3 regions of the Streptomyces sp. NPDC058008 genome follow, and region 2 is predicted to be linked to each of the others. Evidence: riboswitches for the same ligand, from Rfam matches in the RefSeq annotation. Region 2 holds a riboswitch; each other region holds the start of a gene.
The links. A riboswitch is a leader RNA that binds a small molecule or an ion and turns the genes downstream of it on or off. The one in region 2 is predicted to bind cobalamin.
Positions count from the first base shown of each region.

Region 1: it holds a riboswitch for cobalamin, as region 2 does, so the genes downstream of both, ACFVS9_RS29145 (ribonucleoside-diphosphate reductase subunit alpha) here and ACFVS9_RS16155 (ABC transporter substrate-binding protein) in region 2, are expected to answer to the same signal.
Region 3: it holds a riboswitch for cobalamin, as region 2 does, so the genes downstream of both, metE (5-methyltetrahydropteroyltriglutamate--homocysteine S-methyltransferase) here and ACFVS9_RS16155 (ABC transporter substrate-binding protein) in region 2, are expected to answer to the same signal.

Region 1 is NZ_JBHVQX010000036.1:68,798-71,051, reverse strand. It holds gene mctP (monocarboxylate uptake permease MctP) at 1-957, shown strand, start outside; cobalamin riboswitch at 1,199-1,335, shown strand; gene ACFVS9_RS29145 (ribonucleoside-diphosphate reductase subunit alpha) at 1,474-2,254, shown strand, end outside.
Region 2 is NZ_JBHVQX010000014.1:70,732-72,985, forward strand. It holds gene ACFVS9_RS16145 (acyl-CoA dehydrogenase) at 1-823, shown strand, start outside; gene ACFVS9_RS16150 (hypothetical protein) at 820-987, shown strand; cobalamin riboswitch at 1,074-1,261, shown strand; gene ACFVS9_RS16155 (ABC transporter substrate-binding protein) at 1,292-2,254, shown strand, end outside.
Region 3 is NZ_JBHVQX010000006.1:81,427-83,680, forward strand. It holds gene ACFVS9_RS07855 (VOC family protein) at 1-311, opposite strand, end outside; cobalamin riboswitch at 578-798, shown strand; gene metE (5-methyltetrahydropteroyltriglutamate--homocysteine S-methyltransferase) at 957-2,254, shown strand, end outside.

The DNA of each region.
Region 1 (2,254 bases), on a different contig from region 2:
GCCTTCGCGCAGACCAACCCGGCGACGGGACAGCCGCGCGGCGCCCTGGTGCCCGGGGACATGGGCCAGTGGGGCTACGCCACGCTGGCGCTCGGCTCGGCGCTGGCGCTCTTCATGTACCCGCACTCGATCACGGCGACGCTCTCCAGCCGCAGCCGTGAGGTGATCCGGCGCAACACCACGATCCTGCCGCTGTACTCGCTGATGCTGGGTCTGCTGGCCCTGCTCGGGTTCATGGCGATCGCCGCCGGGATCAAGGTGGACAACGGGCAGCTGGCCATCCCGCAGCTGTTCGAGAACATGTTCCCCGACTGGTTCGCGGGCGTGGCCTTCGCCGCGATCGGGATCGGCGCCCTCGTGCCGGCCGCGATCATGTCGATCGCCGCGGCGAACCTCTTCACCCGCAACATCTACAAGGACTTCATCAAGCCCGACGCCACCCCGGCCCAGGAGACCAAGGTCTCCAAGCTGGTCTCGCTCCTGGTCAAGGTCGGCGCGCTCGCCTTCGTCCTCACCATGGACAAGACGGTCGCGATCAACTTCCAGCTGCTGGGCGGCATCTGGATCCTCCAGACGATGCCGGCCCTGGTGGGCGGCCTGTTCACCCGGTGGTTCCACCGCTGGGCGCTGATCGCCGGCTGGGCGGTCGGCATGGTCTACGGCACGGTGGCCGCGTACGGTGTCGCCAGCCCGACGCAGAAGCACTTCGGCGGCTCCTCGAAGGAGATCCCGGGCATCGGCGAGATCGGCTACATCGGTCTCACCGCGATCGTGCTGAACATCCTCGTCGTGGTCGTGCTGACCTTCGTCCTGAACGCCGTCAAGGCCCCGGCCGGTGTGGACGAGACCGCGCCGTCCGACTACACGGCGGACGTCGGCGACCCCGGCGTCCAGGCCGAGCTCCCGCCGGCCACGGAGGGCTCGCCGGGCGGTCACGCCCCGCTGGAACGCCTGTAGGGCGCACGGTCCCGTCCCCGGCAGGGCTCTCCCCGCCGGGGACGGCCGTGCGAGGGGCCGGTGGGACTCCCCGGAACAGCCCGGCCGTCCGCGGAGGCCACCCGGCGGATCCACCGGCGCCCCTGCCCCGGAGGGGCCCCGGAACGGGCCCCCGGCCCGGTCCCCGGCCTCGCCCCGGCGGCGTCCCGCCCGGCCTTCCGACCCGTCGCGACACTACATGTGGGGGCCGCAGCAATCGGCGGCCCCCACATGTATGCTCGACCTCGCTGTCGCCGCAGGGGAATCCGGTGCGAATCCGGAACTGTCCCGCAACGGTGTGATCGGTGTGCTTCTGCGCACCGCGGAGTCCGAAGACCTGTCGACAGTGCGTCCGGCTCGACCGAACCGGACGCAGAGACGTCCGGGCCCCGCGGAGGGCCGGTGGACGCCGTGCGCACCGTGCTGCCCTCCCCCGGGTGTCCACGTGTCCGGCTGCCCCGCTCCCGCAGGCCCTGAGCCGAGCGAGGGATAGCCCCAGTGACCATCGCGCCAGCAGACCCGGTTTCAGCCGCGGAATCCGAAGGCCGTACGACCGACGCGCCCGGGACCGCACTGCTGCGGACCCTGACCGGCCTCACCGCCGACCTCCCCGACACCGACCCCGGACGGGTCGCCGCCGCCGCGCTGCGCGGCCGCAACGCCCGGTCGGACGAGGCGGAGCTGCGCACGCTGGCCACCGAGGCGGCCGCCGGCCTGATCTCCGAGGACCCGGCCTACTCCCGGCTCGCCGCGCGGCTCCTCACCCGGGCCATCGCGGACGAGGCCGCCGGCCAGGGAGCGGTCTCCTTCTCGGCGTCGGTCACCGTCGGACACCGCGAGGGACTGATCGCGGACCGCACGGCCGAGTTCGTCGCACTGCACGCCACCGCCCTCGACGCCCTCGTCGACCGGGCGCTGGCCGACGGCGCCGACGACCGCTTCGGCTACTTCGGCCTGCGGACGCTGCACAGCCGGTACCTGCTGCGCCACCCGCTCAGCCGCGAGGTCGTCGAGACCCCGCAGCACTTCATGCTGCGCGTCGCCTCGGGCCTCGCCGAGGACACCTCCGAGCGCGCCCTGGAGGAGGTGGCCGCGCTGTACGGGCTGATGAACCGGCTCGACTACCTGCCCTCCTCCCCCACCCTCTTCAACTCCGGCACCCGCCACCCGCAGATGTCGTCCTGCTACCTGCTGGACTCGCCGCTGGACGAGCTCGACTCGATCTACGACCGCTACCACCAGGTGGCGCGCCTCTCCAAGCACGCGGGCGGCATCGGCC
Region 2 (2,254 bases):
CCTCCTCTACCGCAGGGCACAGGAGCGCTGGGAGGCCTGTACGGACGAGGAGGGCCGGGCCGACGCGGCGCGGCTCGTCGACGTCGCCAAGGCGTGGATCACCTGGCGGGCCCGTGAAGTCATCGTCGAGAGCCGTGAACGCTGCGGCGCACAGGCCCTGCTGGAGAACAACGGCATGACCGAACTGGTCACGGGGGTCGAGGGGGCCATCACGGCGGAGGGCGACAACATCGCCCTGTACGCCAAGGCGGCGGGCGACATGCTCTTCGCCGCCGAGCCGGGCCGGGAGGACACCCCGGTGCCGTACACCGGTGACCTGGCCGACCCCCGCCACCTCCGCGCGCTCCTGGCCTCCGTGCAGGACATCTGGTTCGCCCGGGCCAGGGAACGCGCACTGCGGGCACCGGACGCCGACGCCCGGGGGCGGTGGAACGCGGCCGCCGGACACGCCCTGCGCGGGGTCGAGGCCTACGCCTACCGGCAGGCCGCCGAAGCCTACGCCGAGGCGCGCGCCGCGCTGCCCGAAGGGGCCGCCAGGGACCGGCTGGGAGAGCTGGAGCGGCTGTTCGCCGTCGAGTGGCTGGCCCGCAACAGCGGTGATCTGCTGGCCGCCGGCCTCCTGAACGGCGCCCAGGTCGAGGCCCTGGCGGAGACCTCCGAGGAGCTGATCGCCGCGGTCGCCGGGCACGCCCCCCAACTGGCCGACGCCTTCGCCCTGCCCGAGGCGCTGCTCGCCGACTGGCCGATCGCCGGACCCGGTTACGCGGACGCCTACGACGATCCCGAGGGCTCCTGGAACACCGCCCCGGCGGACGCCCGGTGAGCGCGCCGAGGGAACAGGCGGTGTGCGGCAGGCTGGGCGAGCGCCTGGAGATCCTGGGCCTGCGCGCGGTCCTGCTGGCCTACTGGGGTACGACGTCCGTGCTCGCCCGCCGCTGCGGGAAGCCCCGGACCGACTGCGGCGAATCGGTTCACCACAAGCGCTGAACCACCCGACGGCCGCCGCCGGTACGGCGGGGCAGGTCCCGCCCCCTCGTACCGGCGACGGCCCCGGGAGCCGCCGACACGCCGCGTGATAGCTTGCAGGCGCCAGTCACACTCCACGTGGAGTCAGGGAATCCGGTGCGAATCCGGAGCTGACGCGCAGCGGTGAGGGGGACGGGCGGGGCCACGGCCACTGGGACACCCTCGGGTGCACCGGGAAGGCGCTCCGTCCGGACGAACCCGAGTCCGAAGACCTGCTGGCACCCGCTTCCGCACCGGGAGCGGAACACCGTAGCGGGCTCCGCGCATGGGCCCAGAGACGCCGAGGGACTCCGTGCCGCCCATAGCCAGCACCGTACGCCGAACCGCCCCGCTCGTCGCGGGACTCCTCCTCCTGACCGCGTGCGGCACGGACGGGGGCACATCCGGGCGGGCCGAGGGGGCGGGGTCCGCCGCCGGCTTCCCCGTGACGCTGGAGAACTGCGGCCGCACGGTCACCGTCGACGCGCCTCCGCGCCATGCCGTCTCGCTGAACCAGGGATCGACGGAGATCCTCCTCTCCCTGGGCCTCGCCGACCGGCTCGCCGGGACCGCGACCTGGACCGACCCGGTGATGAAGGGCCTGGAGAAGGACGAGGCCGGGGTCCCCCGCATCGCGGAGAACCAGCCCTCCTCGGAGAAGGTCCTCGCCGAGGAACCCGACTTCGTCAGCGCCTCCTTCGAATCCACGCTCGGCAAGGGCGGTGTCGCGACCCGCGACCGGTTCGAGGAGCTGGGTGTCCCCACCTACCTCTCACCCACCGACTGCGCGGGCAAGGACAACACCGGCAGCAGCGACGGCTCCCGCACCGAGCGCCTGACCATGGACAGCGTCTACGGCGAAGTACGCGACCTCGCCGCGGTGTTCGGCGTACCCGAGCGCGGCGAGAAGCTCGTCACGAGCCTCCGGGACCGCGTCGACCGGGCCACCGCGGACATCGACGCGTCCGACGCCACCCTGCTCTACTGGTTCGCCAACGCGGAGGCCCCCTACCTGGCGGGATGCTGCGGCGCCCCCGGGATCATCACCGAGGAGATCGGCGCGAAGAACGTCTTCGACGACACCCACGAGGAGTGGCCCCAGATCAACTGGGAGACCGTCGCCGACCGCAACCCCGACGTGCTGGTCGTCGGCGACCTCACCCGCAAGTCGCAGACGGCCGAGAGCGCCGCCAGGAAGATCGCGTTCCTGGAGTCCAACCCCGCCACGAAGAACATGGACGCCGTCCGC
Region 3 (2,254 bases), on a different contig from region 2:
TCGAGCGCGGCCACCCGCGCCTCCCCCACGAGCCCGGTGCCGACGCGTACGTCGAGGTGCACCCGGTTCTTGACGGTCTTCCCCTCGGGAACGCGCTGGAAGTACATCCTCGGGCCCACGCCCGAGGGGTCGCCGCACGAGAACGACGCTCCCCTGAGCTCCGGCGGACGCGTGTCCTCGTAGTCGGCCCAGGTGGCGAACCCCTCCGGTGGCGCCGGTGCCACGTAGCCCAGCACCTCGCACCAGAATCGGGCGACGCGCTCCGGCTCCGCACAGTCGAAGGTGATCTGGACCTGCTTGATCGACGCCATCGGGCCACCCTAACGGGTGGCGTTCAAGGGGGCCTTCGAATTATCCGCCGCCCGGACCGGCCTCCCGTAGGCCCGGCCGGGCGCCCTGCCGGCGCCTGGGGGCGGGCCTCACGCGTCCGGGGGCACGGGCGCGGAATCGCCCTCCGCTGACGGCCGGACGCCGGCCCGTCCGGCGCGTCCGGCCCCGGCCCGCCGGTCGGCCACGGTCCGGCGCCCGGTCCATCCGCATGCTGGACCTGGCGCCTCGCGCCGCCCGGATGCCCCGTAGTCTGACGCGTGCAGCTGGTTCGCCCCGTCCGCCAGACGGGATGCGTCGTAAGAGGGAACCCGGTGGGAATCCGGGACTGCCCCGCAGCGGTGAGCGGGAACGACCGCCGTCATACGCACTGGGTCCGACGTACCGGGCCTGGGAAGCGACGGCCACTAGGTGTCCTCACACAGGACGTGCCCGCGAGTCCGAAGACCTGCCAACTGCCCGCGCGCGGACCATCCGTGCGCGGACATCCCGGTGACCTCGAGGGCGGGTCGGCGTACCTACCAGGCCGTCACGGCGTCGTACGACGCCTCACGTCCCGGTACGTCACCCCTTCGCGCGCTCGTGCCGTCCCCGGGATCTCAGGGATTCATCTCGCGAAGGAGATCTCCGTGACCACCGAGCACACGACCGCGACCGCGCGGTCCACCGTCCACGGCTACCCCCGGCAGGGTCAGAACCGGGAACTGAAGCAGGCGGTGGAGGGCTACTGGAAGGGGCGGGTCACCGCCGACGCCCTCCGCGCCACCGCGGCCCGGCTGCGCGGCGACAACTGGCGGCAGCTGAGCACGACCGGGATCGACGAGGTGCCCACCGGGGACTTCTCGTACTACGACCACGTGCTGGACACCACCGTCATGGTGGGAGCCGTGCCGGCCCGCCACCGCGAGGCGGTCGCCGCGGATCCGCTCGACGGCTACTTCGCGATGGCACGCGGCACCCAGGACGTCGCACCACTGGAGATGACCAAGTGGTTCGACACCAACTACCACTACCTGGTGCCGGAACTGGGGCCGGACACGGTCTTCTCGGCGGACTCCGCCAAGCAGGTCGCCGAACTGACGGAGGCACTCGCCCTGGGGCTGAACGCCCGGCCCGTCCTCGTCGGCCCGGTCACCTACCTGCTCCTCGCCAAGCCGGCCCCCGGCGTGTCCGCGGACTTCGACCCCCTCACACTCCTGGACCGCCTGCTGCCGGTGTACGCGGAGGTCCTCGCCGACCTGCGCGCGGCCGGTGCCGGGTGGGTGCAGCTGGACGAGCCCGCGCTCGTCCAGGACCGCACACCCGCCGAACTGAACGCCGTCGAGCGCGCCTACCGGGGTCTCGGCAGCCTCGACGACCGGCCCGAGCTGCTCGTCGCCTCCTACTTCGGCCCGCTCGGCGAGGCGCTCGCCGTGCTGGCCAGGACTCCGGTGGAGGGTCTCGCGCTGGACTTCACCGAGAGCGCCGCCGTGAATCTGGACGCCCTGGCGGCCGTCGGCGGACTGCCCGGCAAGCGCCTGGTCGCGGGGGTCGTCAACGGCCGCAACATCTGGATCAACGATCTGGAGAAGTCGCTGTCCACCCTGGGGACGCTGCTCGGCCTCGCCGGGCGGGTCGACGTCGCCTCCTCCTGCTCCCTGCTGCACGTCCCCCTCGACGCCACCGCCGAACGGGACGTCGAGCCGCAGGTACTGCGCTGGCTGGCCTTCGCCCGGCAGAAGACCGCCGAGATCGTCACCCTGGCCAGGGGCCTCACCCAGGGGGTCGGCGCCGTCACCGCCGAACTCGCCGCCAACCGGGCCGATCTGGCGTCCCGCGCCCACTCCCCCGTCACCCACGACCCGGCCGTCCGCGCCCGCACCGCCGCGGTGACACGGGCCGACGCCCTCCGCTCCCAGCCGTACGCGGAACGGGCCGTGGCCCAGCG